DNA from 3 places in the Arthrobacter sp. P1_B11 genome. Region 1 is predicted to be linked to each of the others. Evidence: riboswitches for the same ligand, from Rfam matches in the RefSeq annotation. Region 1 holds a riboswitch; each other region holds the start of a gene.
What was found. A riboswitch is a leader RNA that binds a small molecule or an ion and turns the genes downstream of it on or off. The one in region 1 is predicted to bind thiamine pyrophosphate.

Region 1 (5,762 bases):
AGCGCCGGCCTGCAGTGCGAACAGGGTGTCGTCGCCGCCACGGCCAACGCCTGCGCCGGGGTGGAAGTGGGTTCCACGCTGGCGGACGATGATCTCGCCTGCGGAAACTACCTGGCCGCCGAAGCGCTTGACGCCGAGGTACTGGGCGTTGGAGTCACGACCGTTGCGAGTGGAGCTCGCGCCTTTTTTATGTGCCATTTGGAATGCCTGCCTTTAAATTCTGGGGAATCTGCTGAAAACCTGAACAGTAACCAGTGGTTACTTGATACCGGTGATCTTGACCTTGGTCAGTTCCTGACGGTGACCCTGGCGCTTCTTGTAACCGGTCTTGTTCTTGAACTTCTGGATGACGATCTTCGGACCACGAAGGTCCTCAAGGATCTCAGCCGTAACAGTTACCTTGGCCAGGTCCGCAGCTGCGGAGGTGACCTTGTCACCGTCTACCAGGAGCAGTGCGGGCAGCTCAATGGTGCTGCCAGCTCCACCGGCGACGCGGTTCAGGGTAACGAAGTCTCCAACGGAAACCTTCTCTTGGCGGCCGCCTGCGCGGACAATCGCGTACACCACTTGGGAACTCACTTCTCTCGACGTTTATTACTAAATTTGCGTGCGGAACCTGGGTCCAATTGTTTGGCCTGGCTCTCGCTGTGCCTCAACGCCGTGGATTCCCCGGGGGAACCCGTGAGCTATCCCAAGAACAATTCCGATTGGATCGTTCCGGGGTCATAACCCAAGTGTTGGCGTAAGCACCGAAGATCTAGACTACGCTAATTTCGCCTTCGGCCGCAAATGAGGCTGGTTTCGGCGGGCTGTCCGTGATAGGCGCCACAAGGGCTGCCGCACCGCCTGCCGTAACCGTGCGCATCTATCGTACCGGCTGCCGCGCCCGCCGCCACTCAGCCGTGGCGGCGTGGCGCGTCGAAGAAATCCACTTCGTAGCGGCAGGACTGCCGGAAGGCCGTGAGCATCTGGGTGCGTTCCCAGTCAGACGCCGCGCGCCCGGCGGCATCGGTGATCCCGATGGCCTGCCGGGTGGCCGCGGCGAAGTCCTCGTCGGCGTAGGTGCGCAGCCACTCCGCGTACGGATGCTCTTCCGGGGCGCCCGCCGCCGCAAATTCGGCGTGGAGGCTCGCCCCGACGTCGGCATAGAGCCAGAAGCACGGAAGCACCGCCGCCACCAGCACGGCATAGCTTCCGGATGCCGACGCAGCCAGCAGGTGGTCCACATATGCCTTGGTGACCGGGCCCAGCTCCGCCCGCACCCTCCGGGTGCTGAGCCAGCTGCGGTGCAGCTCCGACTCGACTTCGAGGCACTGCTGCGCGGAACGCGCCCAAAAGAGCTGCTCGGCCTCGGTGGGGGCAAGGGCGCTGGCCCGCGCCAGGACGCGTGAATACCCGTTGAGGTAGATGGCATCCTGGGCGAGGTAGTACGCAAACTCGTTTTCCGACAGGGTGCCTTCCACCAGGCCGCGGATGAAGCCCAGGCCGTAGATCGCTTCCAGGTCGGGTGCGGCTTCGGCGTGGAGCATCCCGGCATAGCTGCCTTCGCCCGCCACCGTCAGGTGGTGGAAGTGGTGGACAGGTCCGTTACCGTGCCCCACGTCGAGCCTCCCGGACGTGCGGAGGGCCCCCTCAAGCCACGGCTTGACGGTACGCAAGGACAGCTCCCAGTCCCCTAAGCGCGCCTGCACCGTAGCCATGGCTGAGGACAGCGAGCACCCTGTGCCGTGGCTGTTGCGCGTCGGAACCCGCTCGCCGTCCACCACCACGACGTCAGCCGACAGCACACCACCGGTGTTCACGAGGGCGTCCGGGCAATCAGCACCGTCCAGATGCCCTCCCTTGACCAGGACTGTGGCCCCGGTTTCGGCCGACAACCGTTTTCCCTGCTCGAGCGCGTCGGACCAGGTGGCGGCTTCCGGTTCCCCGAGCAGCATGCCCAGCTCGGCAAGGTTGGGCGTGATCAGGTCGGCCAGCGGCAGAAGTGCCCGAAGTGCAGACTCGGCGGACTCCCGCAGGAGCCGGTCCCCGCTCGTTGCCACCATGACCGGGTCAAGAACCACGACGCCGGGACGGACCTTCTCCAGCCAGCTGCGGACCGCGGTGATCACCTTTTCGTCGCCCAGCATCCCGATCTTCACGGCGTCCACAGTGATGTCGTCGCTGACCGCTGACAGCTGCGCGGTGAGGAAATCCGCCGGCGGAACGTGGACGGCACTGACGCCGCGGGTGTTCTGCGCGGTCAGCGCCGTGATGGCGGCCATTCCATAGCCTCCGTTGGCCGCGATGCTCTTCAGGTCCGCCTGGACGCCGGCGCCTCCTGAAGGGTCCGAGCCGGCGATCGCCAAGACCCGGGGAATGTCCCGGCCGGTGCGCGGGGAGAATTTGAAGGCGGCAACGGAGGAATCAACCGCGGGAGGCAGGACAGATGCTGAGGACAAAGGAGACATCCCTTCGCCGGTGCTAACCGGTCAGGTTCAACGGGTTTGGATCTCAGCCGGCACTTTGCTCGGCACCCCGTGTCAGTCCCCCAGCCTAGCGGCTTACTCCCAAAACCCAACGGGCCGGTGCTGCGATTGCAGCACCGGCCCGTTGGAAGGGAGTCGACTCAGAGCTCAGACGCGGGTACGCCTACGCCAAGAATGATCGGCTCGCTGGCCGGCTTGGCGGCAGCCACCTTCTCCGCTTCCGGAGCCTTGGCCTCATGCGAGTGTCCGGCCACTGCTGCCGGCGCCGTCTCATGGTGTTCCACGGACGTCTCGTTGGCTGCGCCCTGCGCACGGCTTGCGCTGCGGTTCCGGCGCGGACGTCGGGCCCGGGTCTGCACGGCCGAGTGATCCGCGAACCGGTCGGCGTCGTTCTCCGCAACCGCCGGAGCGGGACTCGCCCCGGTTCGCGCCGGGGCAGCTACCGCAGTGGCAGGGCCGGCTGCAGCCGGATCAACAACAGCAGGTACCGGGGCCGCCGTCGGCTCCTCCGCAGCGGGAGCAGCAGGCTCGCCAAGGTGCGCGAAGGCTTCCTCAAGCCGGTCCAGGGTCAGGGCAGGCGTTTCGGATGCCAGCTCGTCGGCGTGCTCGACGAAGGGAAGCACCACCTTCTCGCCCCCGAACGTCAGCACGGCGCCGGGACGGCCGGAAATGCTTTCCGTCTCCGGGCTGCGGTGCACTGCCGGGCTCTCCGGAGCGGAGGCCGCCGGCACGGGAGCAGGCCGCGCCGCATCGCCGGAGACACCGTGGTGGGCGGCATCCTCATGCAGGTGGGCTGCGTGTGCCGCTGCCGCTATGTTGGCGAGGGCCGCCCGGGTGGCTTCGGCCTTGGCATGGCGCTCGGCCTCGTTTGGCTCGTGATGGACAGCGGCGGGAGCAGTAGGCGCGGACTCGGCCGGAACCTGGCCGCCCTTACCGCGGCGGCGGCTCTTTCGCTCCGGGCGCACGGCGGGCTGGTGCTCCGCTCGAGGGATGTGGTGCTCGGCGGCAACGACATTGGCCCGGCGGTGCTCGACCGGCTCGTCGTGGGTGACGATGCCGCGGCCGGCGCACGCCTCGCACTGCTCGCCGAAGACTTCCAGCAGCCCGGTGCCCATCCGTTTGCGCGTCATCTGCACGAGTCCCAGCGAGGTCACCTCCGCGACCTGGTGCTTGGTCCGGTCGCGGCCGAGGCACTCAACCATGCGGCGCAGCACGAGGTCGCGGTTGGATTCGAGCACCATGTCGATGAAGTCGATCACGATGATGCCGCCGATGTCGCGGAGTCGGAGCTGCCGGACGACTTCCTCGGCCGCCTCCAGGTTGTTCTTGGTGACCGTCTCTTCCAGGTTGCCGCCGCTGCCGGTGAACTTGCCGGTGTTGACGTCAACCACGGTCATGGCTTCGGTGCGGTCAATCACGAGGGAACCGCCGGACGGCAGGAACACCTTGCGGTCCAGCGCCTTGTGGATCTGCTCGTCGATCCGCCACGCCGCGAAGATGTCGGTGTCCTTGGTCCACTTCTCCAGCCGGCCCACCAGGTCGGGTGCCACATAGGTGACGTAGGCCTCGATGGTGTCCCACGCTTCCTCGCCGGAAACGATCAGCTTCGAGAAGTCCTCGTTGAAGACGTCGCGGACCACCTTGATCGTCAGGTCCGGTTCGCCGTAGAGCAGTTCCGGGGCGAGGACCTTCGTGGAGCTGGACTGGCTCTCGATGCCCTCCCACTGCGCCCGGAGGCGGTTGATGTCGTGGGTGAGCTCTTCCTCGGACGCACCTTCGGCCGCGGTGCGGACGATCACGCCGGCATTTTCCGGCAGGCGGTCCTTGAGGATGCGCTTGAGGCGGTTGCGTTCGACGTCGGGCAGCTTGCGGGAGATGCCCGTCATGGAGCCGCCGGGCACGTACACAAGGTAGCGTCCGGGCAGGGAGATCTGACTGGTGAGGCGTGCGCCCTTGTGGCCCACGGGATCCTTGGTGACCTGGACCAGGACGGCATCCCCGGACTTCAGGGCGTTCTCGATCCGGCGCTGCTTGCCTTCGAGGTTGACGGCCTCCCAGTTCACTTCACCGGCGTAGAGCACGGCGTTGCGGCCGCGTCCAATGTCGACGAAGGCGGCTTCCATGGACGGCAGCACGTTCTGGACCTTGCCCAGGTAGACGTTGCCGATGAGGGAGTCCTGCTGCGTCTTGGACACGAAGTGCTCGGCCAGCACGCCGTCTTCGAGGACGCCGATCTGGATTCTGTCGTCGCGCTGGCGCACGATCATTTGGCGGTCCACGGATTCGCGGCGGGCAAGGAACTCGGCCTCTGTGATGACGGTGCGGCGGCGGCCGGTGTCGCGGGATTCGCGGCGGCGCTGCTTCTTCGCTTCCAGCCTGGTGGAGCCCTTGACGCTGGTTACGCGGTTGTTGACGGCGGGTTCACTGGGGACACGTGGAGCGCGGACACGGGTCACGGTGTTGGGGGGATCGTCATCTCCCCCGCCGGTGAGCTCAAGGTCCTGGTCACCGCGGCGGCGGCGGCGGCGCCGGCGTGAGGTCACGCCTTCTTCGGGCTGGCCGGCGTTCTCTTCGTCGGTGTCGTCGGCTGCGTCGGCTCCTTCGGAGTCGCCTTCGGCGTCGTCGCGGTCGGTGATTTCACTGCGGCTCCGGCCGCGGCGTCCGCGGCTGCGACGGCGGCGGCGTCCGCCGTCGTCCTCCAGGTCACCGTCCTCGCCGCTTTCGGCGTCAGTTTCCTCCGCTGCAGCGGGCGCCGCTGCGGGGCGGATCACTGTGTTCAGGTCAGGAGCCTGGAAAATGATCGATGTGACCGACGCGGGCTCCAGGAAGAGCGAACCGGCAGGAGCGGCCTGCGACGGTGCCTCCTCGGCCTCTGCGGCCTCGGCTTCCGGGGTCGCCGCGGCGGCTGCAGCCTCAGCCTGTATTTCCGTGACGGGTGTTTCTTCAACCCGTGTTTCGGACGCCGGAGCTTCGGCCGCGGCGGCGGGTTCAGCCGCCGCTTCCGCGGTCTGAGGGGCGACGGTCTCGGGTTCCACGGCCTTGGGTTTGGTGGCGCGGCGGCGGCGCACCGGCTTCACCTCGGCGGCAGGTTCCTCAGTGGCGGATTCGACGGCGGCAGCTTCGGCGGGAGGGGAGACTGCACCGCCCGGAAGCGTTGCGTCTGCGCCCGTGACCTCCGTGGCGCCTGTGTCAGCACCTGCATCGCCGGCGAAGGCGGGCAAGGGCTCGTCGGCAACCTTCTTGCGGGAGCGCGTGCGCCGCACCGGGGCCTTGGCCTCGGCAACGGCAGCTTCC
Region 2 (5,762 bases), on a different contig from region 1:
GTCCCGTCGTCGACGCGGTTGGAAACAACGGCCGAGACGCTGGTGTGCCGCAGGGCAGCCATCCGTACATCCACTGAAAGAAGTGCACGGCGCGTGTTCAATTCACTCTCTGACCGGTTGACAGCAACCTTCAAGAATCTCCGTGGCAAGGGCCGCCTCACCGAGGCAGATGTCGACGCCACAGTCCGGGAGATCCGGCGGGCCCTGCTGGACGCAGACGTTGCCGTGCCCGTGGTGCGCGAATTCACCGGACGCGTGCGCGAGCGTGCACTCGGCGCCGAGGTCAATGCCGCGCTGAACCCGGGCCAGCAGATCGTGAAGATCGTCAACGAGGAGCTCGTCGAAATCCTCGGCGGGGAAACGCGCCGCATCCGCCTGGCCAAGACCGGGCCCACCATCATCATGCTTGCCGGACTCCAGGGCGCCGGCAAGACAACTCTCGCCGGCAAGCTCGCCAAGTGGCTCAAGGCGCAGGGTCACAGCCCCATCCTGGTGGCCGCCGACCTCCAGCGCCCTAACGCAGTGACCCAGCTGCAGGTCGTCGGCCAGCGCGCCGGCGTTCCCGTCTTCGCCCCGCACCCCGGAGCCACCTCCGAGCTTGAGCACCCGGCCGGCGACCCTGTCGCCGTCGCCCGGCAGGGCGTCGAGGACGCCCGCCAGAAGCTTCACGACGTCGTGATTGTGGACACCGCCGGACGTCTCGGCGTCGACGCGGACATGATGGAACAGGCACGCCAGATCCGACGGGCCATCGTCCCGAATGAAGTCCTCTTCGTGATCGACTCCATGATCGGCCAGGACGCTGTGAACACGGCGATGGCCTTTGATGAGGGCGTCAACTTCACCGGCATCGTGCTGTCAAAGCTCGACGGCGATGCCCGCGGCGGTGCCGCGCTTTCCGTCGCGTCGGTCACCGGCAAGCCCGTCATGTTCGCGTCCACCGGCGAAAGCCTGGACGATTTCGAGCTGTTCCACCCGGACCGCATGGCGTCCCGCATCCTCGACATGGGCGACGTCCTCACGCTGATCGAGCAGGCCGAGAAGTCCTGGGACAAGGACGAAGCTGCGCGGATGGCGAAGAAGTTCGCCGACCAGGAAGACTTCACGCTGGACGACTTCCTCGCCCAGATGCAGCAGATCCGCAACATGGGCTCCATGAAGAAAATGCTCATGATGATGCCCGGCGCGCAGAACATCCGCCAGCAGTTGGAGCAGTTCGACGAGCGCGAAATCGACCGTGTCGAGGCGATCGTCCGCTCCATGACCCCGCACGAGCGAGTCGCTCCCAAGATCATCAACGGCTCGCGGCGGGCCCGCATCGCCAAGGGTTCCGGTGTTCACGTTTCCGAGGTCAACGGCCTGCTGGAGCGCTTTGCCCAGGCCCAGAAGATGATGAAGAAGATGGCCCAGGGCGGCGGCATGCCGGGCATGCCCGGAATGCCGGGAATGGGGGCCGGCGGCGGTGCCCGCAAGGGTGCCAAGAATGCACCCAAGAAGAAGGCACGTTCGGGCAACCCCGCCAAGGCGGCACAGGAACTCCGTGACGCAGAGGCCCGGCGCGCCAGCGCGGCCAAGGCGCTGCCCACGGGCGCTGCCTTCGGCCAGCAGGGCGGCGACTTCGACCCGTCCGAGCTGAACCTGCCGAAGGGCTTCGACAAGTTCCTCGGCAAATAGGCGCACTGTCATGTCGGCCCGCGCCGATGTCGGGCCTCTGCCATAAGGTTGGGTCATGTTTAAGCAGCGGGTAGTGTTCGTCCACGGGGCCGGGAGCTTCGGCTCCGCCGCCTGGCCGCGCCAGCACGGCATGGCCCTGCAGTATGACGCCCTTTTCCTGCGGCGGCACGGCTTCGACGCCGAAGCGGAACCGCTGGAGACGGACTTCGCCGAGGACGCCCAAATCGTGCTTCGGTCGCTGGCCGATGACGGCCGGGGCGCTGCCGGAGGCCACGTGGTGGCGCACTCCCAAGGGGCCATCGCAGCGATGATGGCCGCCGTCGAACGCCCGGACCTCGTGTTCTCGCTGACGCTCGTGGAGCCCGCCTGCTTGTCGCTGACCGCGGAACTGCCGGCCACGGCGGCCCACCGGGCGTTGATGGAGCCCCTGTTCGAGGTCCGGCACCAGCTCGGCGACGACGACTACGAGCGGGAGTTTGTGCGGCGTGCCTTCGCTGCGGAAGCGCCCGGCCCGAGCACGCCGGAAGCGAGGCGTGCCGCCAGGCGACTGCGGCTGCAGGCACCTCCCTGGCAGGCCCCGTTGCAGATCGTTCCGGGCGTCCCTACTCTGGTCCTCACCGGCGGTTGGGAACCCCTCTATGAGGAGATTGCCGGGTACCTCAGGGAGACCGGCGCCCTGCACCGCACTGCCGCGGGCGGGCACCGGCCCCAGGATTCCCCCGAGGGTGACCGTTTTATCCGGTCATTTGTTGCCGAGGTCGGCCGGCGGCGACAGCCCCGGGCGTCCTGATTTAGCGGGTTGTTTCCGGAAGCTTGAGCTCCGGCAGATAGACCTTTCCGCCGGCGGCCAGGAACTCCTGGCTCTTTTCACGCATTCCTTCGGCCATCTCGGCAAGTGCCGCCTGCGCTTCGGCCGAGCCGTACTCGTTCCGGATGTCCTGGCTGATGCGCATGGAGCAGAACTTGGGCCCGCACATGGAGCAGAAGTGTGCGGTCTTGGCAGGCTCGGCCGGCAGCGTCTCGTCGTGGAAGGCCTCTGCCGTTACCGGGTCAAGGGACAGGGCGAACTGGTCCCGCCAGCGGAACTCGAAGCGCGCCTTGGACAGGGCGTCGTCCCTCTCATTGGCGCCGGGGTGGCCCTTGGCGAGGTCTGCGGCGTGGGCGGCGATCTTGTAGGTGATCACGCCGGTCTTCACGTCGTCCTTGTTGGGCAGCCCCAGGTGTTCCTTGGGCGTCACATAGCAGAGCATGGCCGTACCGTAGCGGGCGATCTCCGTGGCACCGATGGCGGAGGTGATGTGGTCGTAGCCGGGCGCCACGTCCGTGACCAGCGGGCCGAGGGTATAGAACGGAGCGCCCTTGCACAGCTCCTGCTGGCGCTCGACGTTCTCGCGCACCAGGTGGAACGGGACGTGGCCTGGGCCTTCAACCATCACCTGGACGTCGTATTCCCAGGCACGCTGGGTCAGCTCCGCCAGGGTGTCCAGTTCGGCGAACTGTGCGGCGTCGTTGGCATCGGCGGTTGCGCCCGGCCGGAGGCCGTCGCCGAGCGAAAAGGAGACGTCGTACTTGGCGAAGATCTCGCACAGCTCGTCAAAGTGCGTGTAAAGGAAGTTCTCCTGGTGGTGTGCGAGGCACCAGCCGGCCATGATGGACCCGCCGCGGGACACGATGCCCGTGACGCGGTTGGCGGTCAGCGGGACGTAGCGCAGCAGCACTCCGGCGTGGATGGTCATGTAGTCCACACCCTGCTCGCACTGCTCAATCACGGTGTCCCGGAAGATCTCCCACGTCAGGGCATTGGCCTCACCGTTGACCTTCTCCAGCGCCTGGTAGATCGGAACGGTGCCGATAGGGACGGGGGAGTTGCGGATCAGCCATTCGCGGGTGGTGTGGATGTCATCGCCGGTGGACAGGTCCATCACGGTATCCGCGCCCCACTGGGTGGCCCACTGCAGCTTGTCCACTTCCTCTGCAATCGAACTGGTTACAGCCGAGTTGCCGATGTTGGCGTTGATCTTTACCAGGAACGCCTTGCCGATGATCATGGGTTCGGACTCGGGGTGGTTTATGTTGTTGGGGATGATGGCACGGCCTGCAGCCACCTCGCTGCGCACCAGTTCAACGTCGCAGTTCTCGCGGAGTGCCACGAAGCGCATTTCCGGGGTGAGGACGCCCTGCCGGGCATAGTGCATCTGGGTCACCGTCTTGCCCCCGACGGCGCGGCGGGGCACCGGCTGCGCTCCCTTCCACTCCGCGGAAGCTGCGCCGCGACGTACAGCCGACCTGCCGTCGTCGAGCAGGTTCCGCTGCCGGCCGCCGTACGGCTCCGTGTCCCCGCGTGCTTCAATCCATTCCGAGCGGAACGGGGCGAGGCCCACTACCGGGTCGCTGCCCGGACCCGCAGTCCGGTAGACCCGCAGCGGCTCGTTCTGCTCCCCGTTGGGAGACGGCTCCAGGGCGATTTCCGTGACCGGGACGCGCAGGCCTTCCCCCTCGATGTAAGCCAGTGAGTGCGACTTCAGCGACTGGGTGGTCTGCTGGCCAGCTTCGTTATGGGCCGCCTCGTTTTGGGCAGGGCTCAGCCGTGTTTTCTGGGTGTTCATTTACTGCTCACTTCCTTCGCCGGCATTACCCGGACAGGTTCAACGGTCGCAGGCTGCGCTAGCCCGATCTCAGCCCCTGCAGGGGCACCCGTGTGGTCGTAGACGAAGCTACCACAGGGCGGCAGGCGGGTGCCGCATCCGTGCCGGGTGTGACACACGCCGGGCCGGGCCGTACGGATTACGCTTGAGCCATGGCGCCCATCATCGAATTCAGCGGGACCGCGCTTACCGGCCCGGACCAGGAGCGGGCAGGCCTTTGGGCCGTGGACGGTCGGCTGACCTTCCGCCGCCCGGCAGTCGTCCCGGACGCAGTACTTGACGGCTGGGTGCTGCCCGGCTTCGTGGATGCCCACTGCCACATCGGGCTGGGGCCCGGAGGCGCCGTGGACGACGACACCGCCTATGCCCAGGCGATGACTGACCGCGACGCCGGCACGCTGCTCGTCCGGGACGCAGGCGCGGCCAGCGATACCCGCTGGCTCCAGCGCAGCCCGGAAGCGCCGAGGATCATCCGGGCCGGGCGGCACATCGCCCGGACAGGCCGCTATCTGAGGAATTTCGCCGTCGAAGTGGAGCCGGAGGGCCTTGTCGAGGCGGTCCGCAAGCAGGCGCGTTCCGGCGATGGCTGGGTCAAGCTGGTGGGGGACTGGATCGACCGCGACGCCGGCGACCTCGCGCCGTCGTTTCCCGCCTCGGCGGTACGGGACGCCGTCAGCGCCGCCCACGATGAGGGCGCCAGGGTCACTGCACACTGCTTCGCCGAAGACACGCTCGACGACGTGCTGGACGCCGGAATCGACTGCATCGAACATGCCACGGGACTTCTGCCGCGGCACATTCCCAGGCTGGTCGAGCAGCACGTGTCGATCGTTCCCACACTGATCAACATCGCGACGTTCCCGGATATCGCTGCCCAGGCCGAACCCAAGTTTCCGCGCTACGCGGCCCACATGCGGGCCCTGTGGGAAGGCCGGAATGAACGGATCCTGGAAGCGCACGAAGCCGGGGTGCAGGTTTTCGCTGGAACGGACGCGGGCAGCGTGATCCGGCACGGCCGGATAGCTGACGAGATCCTGGCCCTCCACGCCGCAGGCCTTCCGGCGGCTGCTGCCCTGGACGCCGCCTGTTGGGGTGCCCGCCGGTGGCTGGGAGCGGAGGGCCTGGCCGAAGGGGCAAGTGCCGACGTGGTGTTGCACTGAGGACCCCCGCGAGGTGCCCGGAACCATCAGGGATCTCAGGGGCATAGTTCTGCGGGGACGCGTTGTCCGTTTAGGAATAAATTGAAGCTTCAAGTAATTTAGATATGTAGAGACCATCGAAATCCGGTGGCCAGGGAGTCCGGGAGTACTCAAATGACACCAGCAGCCAGCAGCCAGGATCTTCTTCCTGCCGATCTCACCATGGGCACTGTGATGCTCAAAGTGGGGGACATGAACCTCATGACCGACTACTACCAGCGGGCGCTCGGCCTCGACGTCGTGG
Region 3 (5,762 bases), on a different contig from region 1:
GGCGAATCCGCGGTCCACCAGTTCCTCGGCAACCTTGGCGGCCGTGCGCTTGGTCTTGGTGAAGATGATGGTGCGGCCGCGGCCACGGGCCTGCAGGATGCGGGCCACCACCTCGATCTTGTCCATGCTGTGGGCACGGTAGATCAGCTGGCGGATGTCGCGCTTGGTGAGGCCCTCGTCGTCCGGGTCGGCCGCGCGGATGTGCGTGGGCTTGGTCATGTAGCGGCGCGCCATGGCGACGACCGGTCCGGGCATGGTGGCCGAGAACAGCAGGGTCTGGCGGACGGCGGGGGTGCCGGCGATAAGGGTCTCGACGTCCGGGAGGAAGCCGAGGTCAAGCATTTCGTCGGCCTCGTCAAGGATGACCATCTTGACGTTCTTCAGCACGAGGTGCTTCTGCTTGTAGAGGTCGATGAGGCGGCCGGGGGTGCCGACGACGACCTCGACGCCCTTCTGCAGCGCCTCGACCTGGGGCTCGTACGCGCGGCCGCCGTAGATCGTGGTGATGCGGGCGTTGCGCTTGCGGGCGGCGTTCTGCAGATCATTGGCGACCTGGACGGCAAGCTCGCGGGTCGGCACGATCACGAGGGCCTGCGGGGCGCCGGGCGCGGGCAGCGAGTCATAGCCGGCGTCGTCCGGTCCGACGACGCGCTGCAGCGCCGGGATGCCGAAGCCGAGGGTCTTGCCGGTGCCGGTCTTGGCCTGGCCGATGATGTCGTGGCCGCTGAGGGCGACCGGTAGGGTCATGGCCTGGATCGGGAAGGGGTGCGTGATGCCGGCGTCGGCAAGGGACTCCACGATGTCGGCGCGGACGTCGAAGTCCGCGAAGGTCTTCTCCGCGATCTCGTGCGGCTTTTCGTCCGAGATGATGGTTTCTTCCGGCTCGATGGTCTCGATTCCGGAGTCATCAGAGAGAAGCTGGTGGGTATGCAATTCACTCACAGTGGAGTTTCCTTATTCATTTGGGCATTGGCGCCGCCTGCTCAACGGCCAGCCGCAAGGGCCGTTCCGGAGCACGCTCAGGCGCGCAAGCAAATCCAGTGGAAGCCGATCGCGGGCTATCTAAATACTGGCACTGGGGACCAGCGGGTGTGTCTCAAGATCGCGTAGGGGCGGGCTTGTTGAATTCGAAAATTAAGGAAATCAACGACCGGGCATCCATATCTACCCTTCCAGTCTAACCGGCAAAACCCGTTTCCCTGACGTGCGCGGCGGAGCGCGGGCAGGAGTAGGGCCAGCAGAGGAGGAAGGCGCAGCGCAGCAGGAAGGCGCATCAGGGCAGGAAGGCGCTGCGTAGCGGCAAGTCAACGCCGAGGCATCAGCTTCCTGGCCCGAGTCAGCCGACCAGTTCGAGGTGCACCTCGCGTGTCGCGATGTCCGAGGAGATCAGGCGGACCCGGACTTTGGTGCCCGGCTCCATTTCGCCGGCGCAGCGGGCAGTGACAGCAGGTTCGGCAATCTGGACGATGCCGGACGGGCCAGTGCCGTTGGACGCCTTGCCGTTGGACGCCCTGCCGTTTGAACCCTTCCAGTTCCCGTTTCCGTTCGCATTTCCATTGCCGTTGTTCTTGGCGGGCTTGGACCCTGAGATCACCACGGCGTCGAATTCCTGGCCAATATGGTTGCTGAGCAGGGCCGCTTCCACGGTGTCCAGGGCCAGCCGCTCCATCTTGGCGGCCAGCTGGTCCGAGGACGCCATGATGTCGGGAAGGGAGGGCAGCGCTGCGCGGGCCCAGGCCGGAACGGGGCGGTCATTGCTCAGCGCCTCGCAAATGACAAGGACGAAGCGGTCGATCAGCCGCCGGAGGGGCGCGGTGGTGTGGGCGTACGCCGTGCCAATGGCGGACTGGATGGCGTCGTCCGGAACCGTGCCGTCAAAATAGGTGTACCCGGCTCCGCGGAAGAGCATTCCTGCCGAATGCAGGATGGCGAGCTGCCGGTGGTCGGTGGGATCCAGCGTCCGCAGGTACTCCCCGTAGCTGACTTTTCCGTCCCACGGCTTGCCCAATGCATCGGTCTGGCGCCTGAAATGGGCGAGCGAGCGTTCGTCTGGGGCCGGCATTGTGCGGAGGACGCCCACTTTGCCGTCGAGCATCAGCGAGGCTGCCGCCATGCCGGTCATCAGGGAGATCTGGGCGTTCCAGTCCTCCACCGGAAGCTGCGGGGCCGCCACAATCCGGTAACCGCCGTCGGGAAGCTGCACGATTTCCTGCTCCGGCATGTTCAGGCTGGCACCGCCGCGGGCCCGCTCGAGCTCGACACGCTTGAGCCCGACTTCGCGAAGGAGCTGCAGGAGCGGGGAGGCGGTTCCCGCATCCAGCTCGGTCTGGACGCCCTTGTAATTGAGCTTCTCACGGCTGCGGACCATCGCCCGCCGCACCAGGGCGGAGACGACCTCGGCCGTTGCGTCGAGTTCGAACTCCCAAACGAACGCCGAACAGAGCTGGCCGGCGAGCAGGCTGCCCGCATTCTCGCTGATGACCTCGGGGTGCAGGGGGATGCGGCCGTCCGGAGCATAGAAGGTCTGGCCGCGGCGGCGGGTTTCGGCGTCGAGGGCGCCGCCGGGCACCACGAAGGACGGCACATCGGCGATGGCGTACAGGATGCGGTAGCCGTCTGCGGATCTTTCGATGAAGAGGGCCTGGTCCAAGTCGGTTGAGGATGGCGGGTCGATGGTCAGGAATTCGACGTCGGTCAAGTCCAGCTCCGGGAGCTGCCGCTGCGCCACAGCCGCCTCGGCCTCCTTGAGCACTTCCAAGGGGAACTGCCCCGGGAGCTCCAGCTCGGTCCGCAGCGCACTCAGGGCCTCCGCCAGGGCATTGGTCTGTTCATGGACGCTGGGGGATAGGCGATGATGTGGCACGAAAATCAGGTTAGCCCGATTTCCGCAGTTAGTCTTGGATTATGGGCACATCCTCGGCTGACACCGCTCGGTACGACCGTTTCGTCGCTGATCTGTTCGGGGTGATGGCATACGGCGAGCTCTCCGCCTTCGAACGGCTGTCGTCGGACGCCCGCTACTCGCCCACGCTCCACGACCGCGCGGTGCTCGGCAGGATTGCCGTCATCGAATTCCAGCACTACGAGCTCGTGAGTGAGAGGCTCGCCGGGATGGGCGTTGACGTCGAGGACGCGATGCTCCCGTTCCAGGCAGCGGTGGACCATTTTCATGAGCGGACGCGGCCCGCGGACTGGTACGAATCCCTGATGAAGGCCTATGTGGTGGACACGGTCTCGGCCGATTTCTACCAGGCCGTGGCCCGCTACGTGGATGCCGGGACCCGGGAGCTTATTCAGCAGATCCAGTCCTCCGAGGAAGCGACGGCGGTCCTCCGCGAGAGGTTGAGGGTGGCCCTTGCCGATGATCCCCGGCTCGCCTCACGGCTGGCGTTGTGGGGACGGCGGCTCCTGGGAGAGGCGCTCACGCAGGCACAGCGCGTGGGCTATGAACACGCCTTCCTGACCGAGCTGATCACTGAAGCGGACAGCGGTGCTGACGACGCCGCGGCCCGGGAGCGGGTGCGCAGCCTCACCTCCGAGCTCGCCGAAAACCATTCCCGGCGGATGGTGCAGCTCGGTCTGAGCGGCTAGTTCAGGCCTGCCACCGGCGCGCCTGCGCCCTTCACTCCGGCGTTCTCCGCTCCCGCATCCAGGGCCTCGAGCAGTTCGGCTGCCGCGGCCTCCGGATCCGGCGCCTCGGTGATAGCCCGGACGACGACGATCCTGCCGGCGCCCGCTGCCGCGACCTGCTCCACGTTGGTGAGGTCGATCCCGCCGATGGCGAACCAGGGCAGCAGCAGGCCGCCGACCCTTTCCTCGTCCGCCGCCCTTACGGCCTCCGCCGCATAGCGGACAAGATCGAGCCCGACGGCGGCCCGGCCGGGTTTGGTGGGGGTGGCCCACACCGGGCCAACGCAGAAATAGTCCAGACCGCTTCGCCCGGGGGAGGCGGCGATCGCGGCATCCACCTGGTCAGGGGTGTGCGTGGACAGCCCGATCACCGTGGCGTCATGCAGCAGCTTCCGTGCGGAGCGCAGCGGCAGGTCCTTCTGGCCGATATGGAACACCGGGGCCCCGGACAGCGACGCAATGTCTGCCCGGTCATTGACGGCCCAGAGCCGGCCATGCCTGTGGGCTGCCTGGCGCACAACTTCCAAGAGTTCGAGTTCCTCGGCCGCCTCGATGGTCTTGTCCCTCAGCTGGATGATATCCACCCCTCCGGCGAAGGCCGCATCAACGAAATCGGTGAAATCGCCGCGCTCCTTGCGGGCATCGGTGCAAAGGTACAGTCGGGCGGTGGTGTGGACATCATGCGCGGTCATGGCAACCAGCCTAGTTCCTCTAAACTGGGCAGGTACCGCGGGAGCCCGCTGCAGCTGTCACAAACGCCGCAGGGCTGAGAGGGCGTAAGAGCCGACCGCTTGACCTGATCCGGTTAGTACCGGCGTAGGGAAGGATTTCCATGCAGCTTGGATCCGGCGGGAGCACTTCCGCCACAAACACTTCTGCCGCGGAACCGCTGCACGCTGACGTTGCCGTCATCGGCGGCGGCGTGATCGGCCACGGGATTGCCTGGGAGGCGAGGCGTTCAGGACGCTCAGTGGTGCTTATTGACGATGCGCCGGGGACGGGGGCCAGCTGGGCCGCTGCGGGAATGCTCGCCCCTGTCAGCGAGCTGCACTACCAGGAGCAGGAACTCCTGGAACTGATGCTCGAATCCTCTGCCAGATGGCCCGATTTCGCCGCGGCGCTCGCCGATGGCGGAGCCGGCAGGGAGACCGGTTATCTTTCGACGCCGACCATCGCCGTCGGTGCGGACCCCGCCGACCGCCGCACCCTGACGGACCTTCGGGAAGTCCAGCAGGCGTGCGGCCTGGTTGTCGCGCCGCTGACCATCCGTGAGGCCCGGTCGCGGGAGCCGCTGCTCAGCCCGGGCATCTCCTGTGCGCTGGACATCCCGGCTGACCACCAGGTTGATCCGCGGATGCTGGTGGCAAGCATCGCAGCTGCGCTGGCCCGCCACGAACCCGGTTCGCGGACGGCCGTTGCCGGTGCAGAAAACGGCTATGAGATCAGGGAAAACGCTGCCGGCCTGCTGTGGGACGGCGGGCAGCGCGAACGGGTCTGCGGCGTCCGGCTGGCGGGCGGCGGCACTGTGCGTGCCGCCGAAACCGTGGTGGCCAACGGACTCGCGGCGGCGTCGCTGGATGGACTGCCGGACGGGCTGAAGCTGCCCCTGCGCCCGGTCTACGGCGACATCCTCAGGCTCCGGGTTCCCGCGCACCTCCGGCCGCTGCTTACGGCCACGGTCCGGGGCATTGTCCGCGGAATACCCGTCTATCTTGTTCCGCGGCAGGACGGAACGGTGGTTATCGGCGCCACCCAGAGGGAGGACGGGCATTCAGCCCCCAGCGCCGGCGGGGTCTACCAGCTCCTCCGCGACGCCCAGGTGCTGGTGCCGGCCGTGGCAGAACTCGAGCTCCTGGAATCGACCGCCAGGGCCCGGCCGGGTACCCCCGACAACGCCCCGTTGCTGGGCCGCGTACCCCTCGGCGGCATTACGGCGGGGCAGGGCAGCACCGTGCGGCACGGAAGCACGGCGGGCCGGGCGGGCACTGCGGCCGACGGGGGGCTGCGGGCAACTGTTGCCGGGCTCATCATCGCCACCGGGTTCTTCCGCCACGGCGTGCTGCTGACGCCAGCCGCAGCCGCCATCTGCCGCGGGCTGATGGACGGCGTGGAGGACAAACGCTGGCACGCCT

Region 2: another riboswitch for thiamine pyrophosphate. It lies ahead of thiC (phosphomethylpyrimidine synthase ThiC); the one in region 1 lies ahead of thiD (bifunctional hydroxymethylpyrimidine kinase/phosphomethylpyrimidine kinase).
Region 3: another riboswitch for thiamine pyrophosphate. It lies ahead of thiO (glycine oxidase ThiO); the one in region 1 lies ahead of thiD (bifunctional hydroxymethylpyrimidine kinase/phosphomethylpyrimidine kinase).

What each region holds. Positions count from the first base shown of each region.
Region 1 is NZ_JBFTZQ010000031.1:46,649-52,410, forward strand. It holds gene rpmA (50S ribosomal protein L27) at 1-198, opposite strand, end outside; gene rplU (50S ribosomal protein L21) at 259-567, opposite strand; gene thiD (bifunctional hydroxymethylpyrimidine kinase/phosphomethylpyrimidine kinase) at 897-2,450, opposite strand; TPP riboswitch at 2,433-2,530, opposite strand; gene AC1D14_RS19370 (Rne/Rng family ribonuclease) at 2,609-5,762, opposite strand, start outside.
Region 2 is NZ_JBFTZQ010000001.1:464,561-470,322, forward strand. It holds gene ffh (signal recognition particle protein) at 94-1,674, shown strand; gene AC1D14_RS02100 (alpha/beta hydrolase) at 1,730-2,464, shown strand; gene thiC (phosphomethylpyrimidine synthase ThiC) at 2,466-4,280, opposite strand; TPP riboswitch at 4,275-4,382, opposite strand; partial or broken gene AC1D14_RS02110 (amidohydrolase family protein) at 4,472-5,564, shown strand; gene AC1D14_RS02115 (VOC family protein) at 5,633-5,762, shown strand, end outside.
Region 3 is NZ_JBFTZQ010000001.1:126,629-132,390, forward strand. It holds gene AC1D14_RS00590 (DEAD/DEAH box helicase) at 1-942, opposite strand, end outside; gene AC1D14_RS00595 (RNB domain-containing ribonuclease) at 1,337-2,863, opposite strand; gene AC1D14_RS00600 (ferritin-like fold-containing protein) at 2,905-3,591, shown strand; gene thiE (thiamine phosphate synthase) at 3,588-4,322, opposite strand; TPP riboswitch at 4,350-4,470, shown strand; gene thiO (glycine oxidase ThiO) at 4,463-5,762, shown strand, end outside.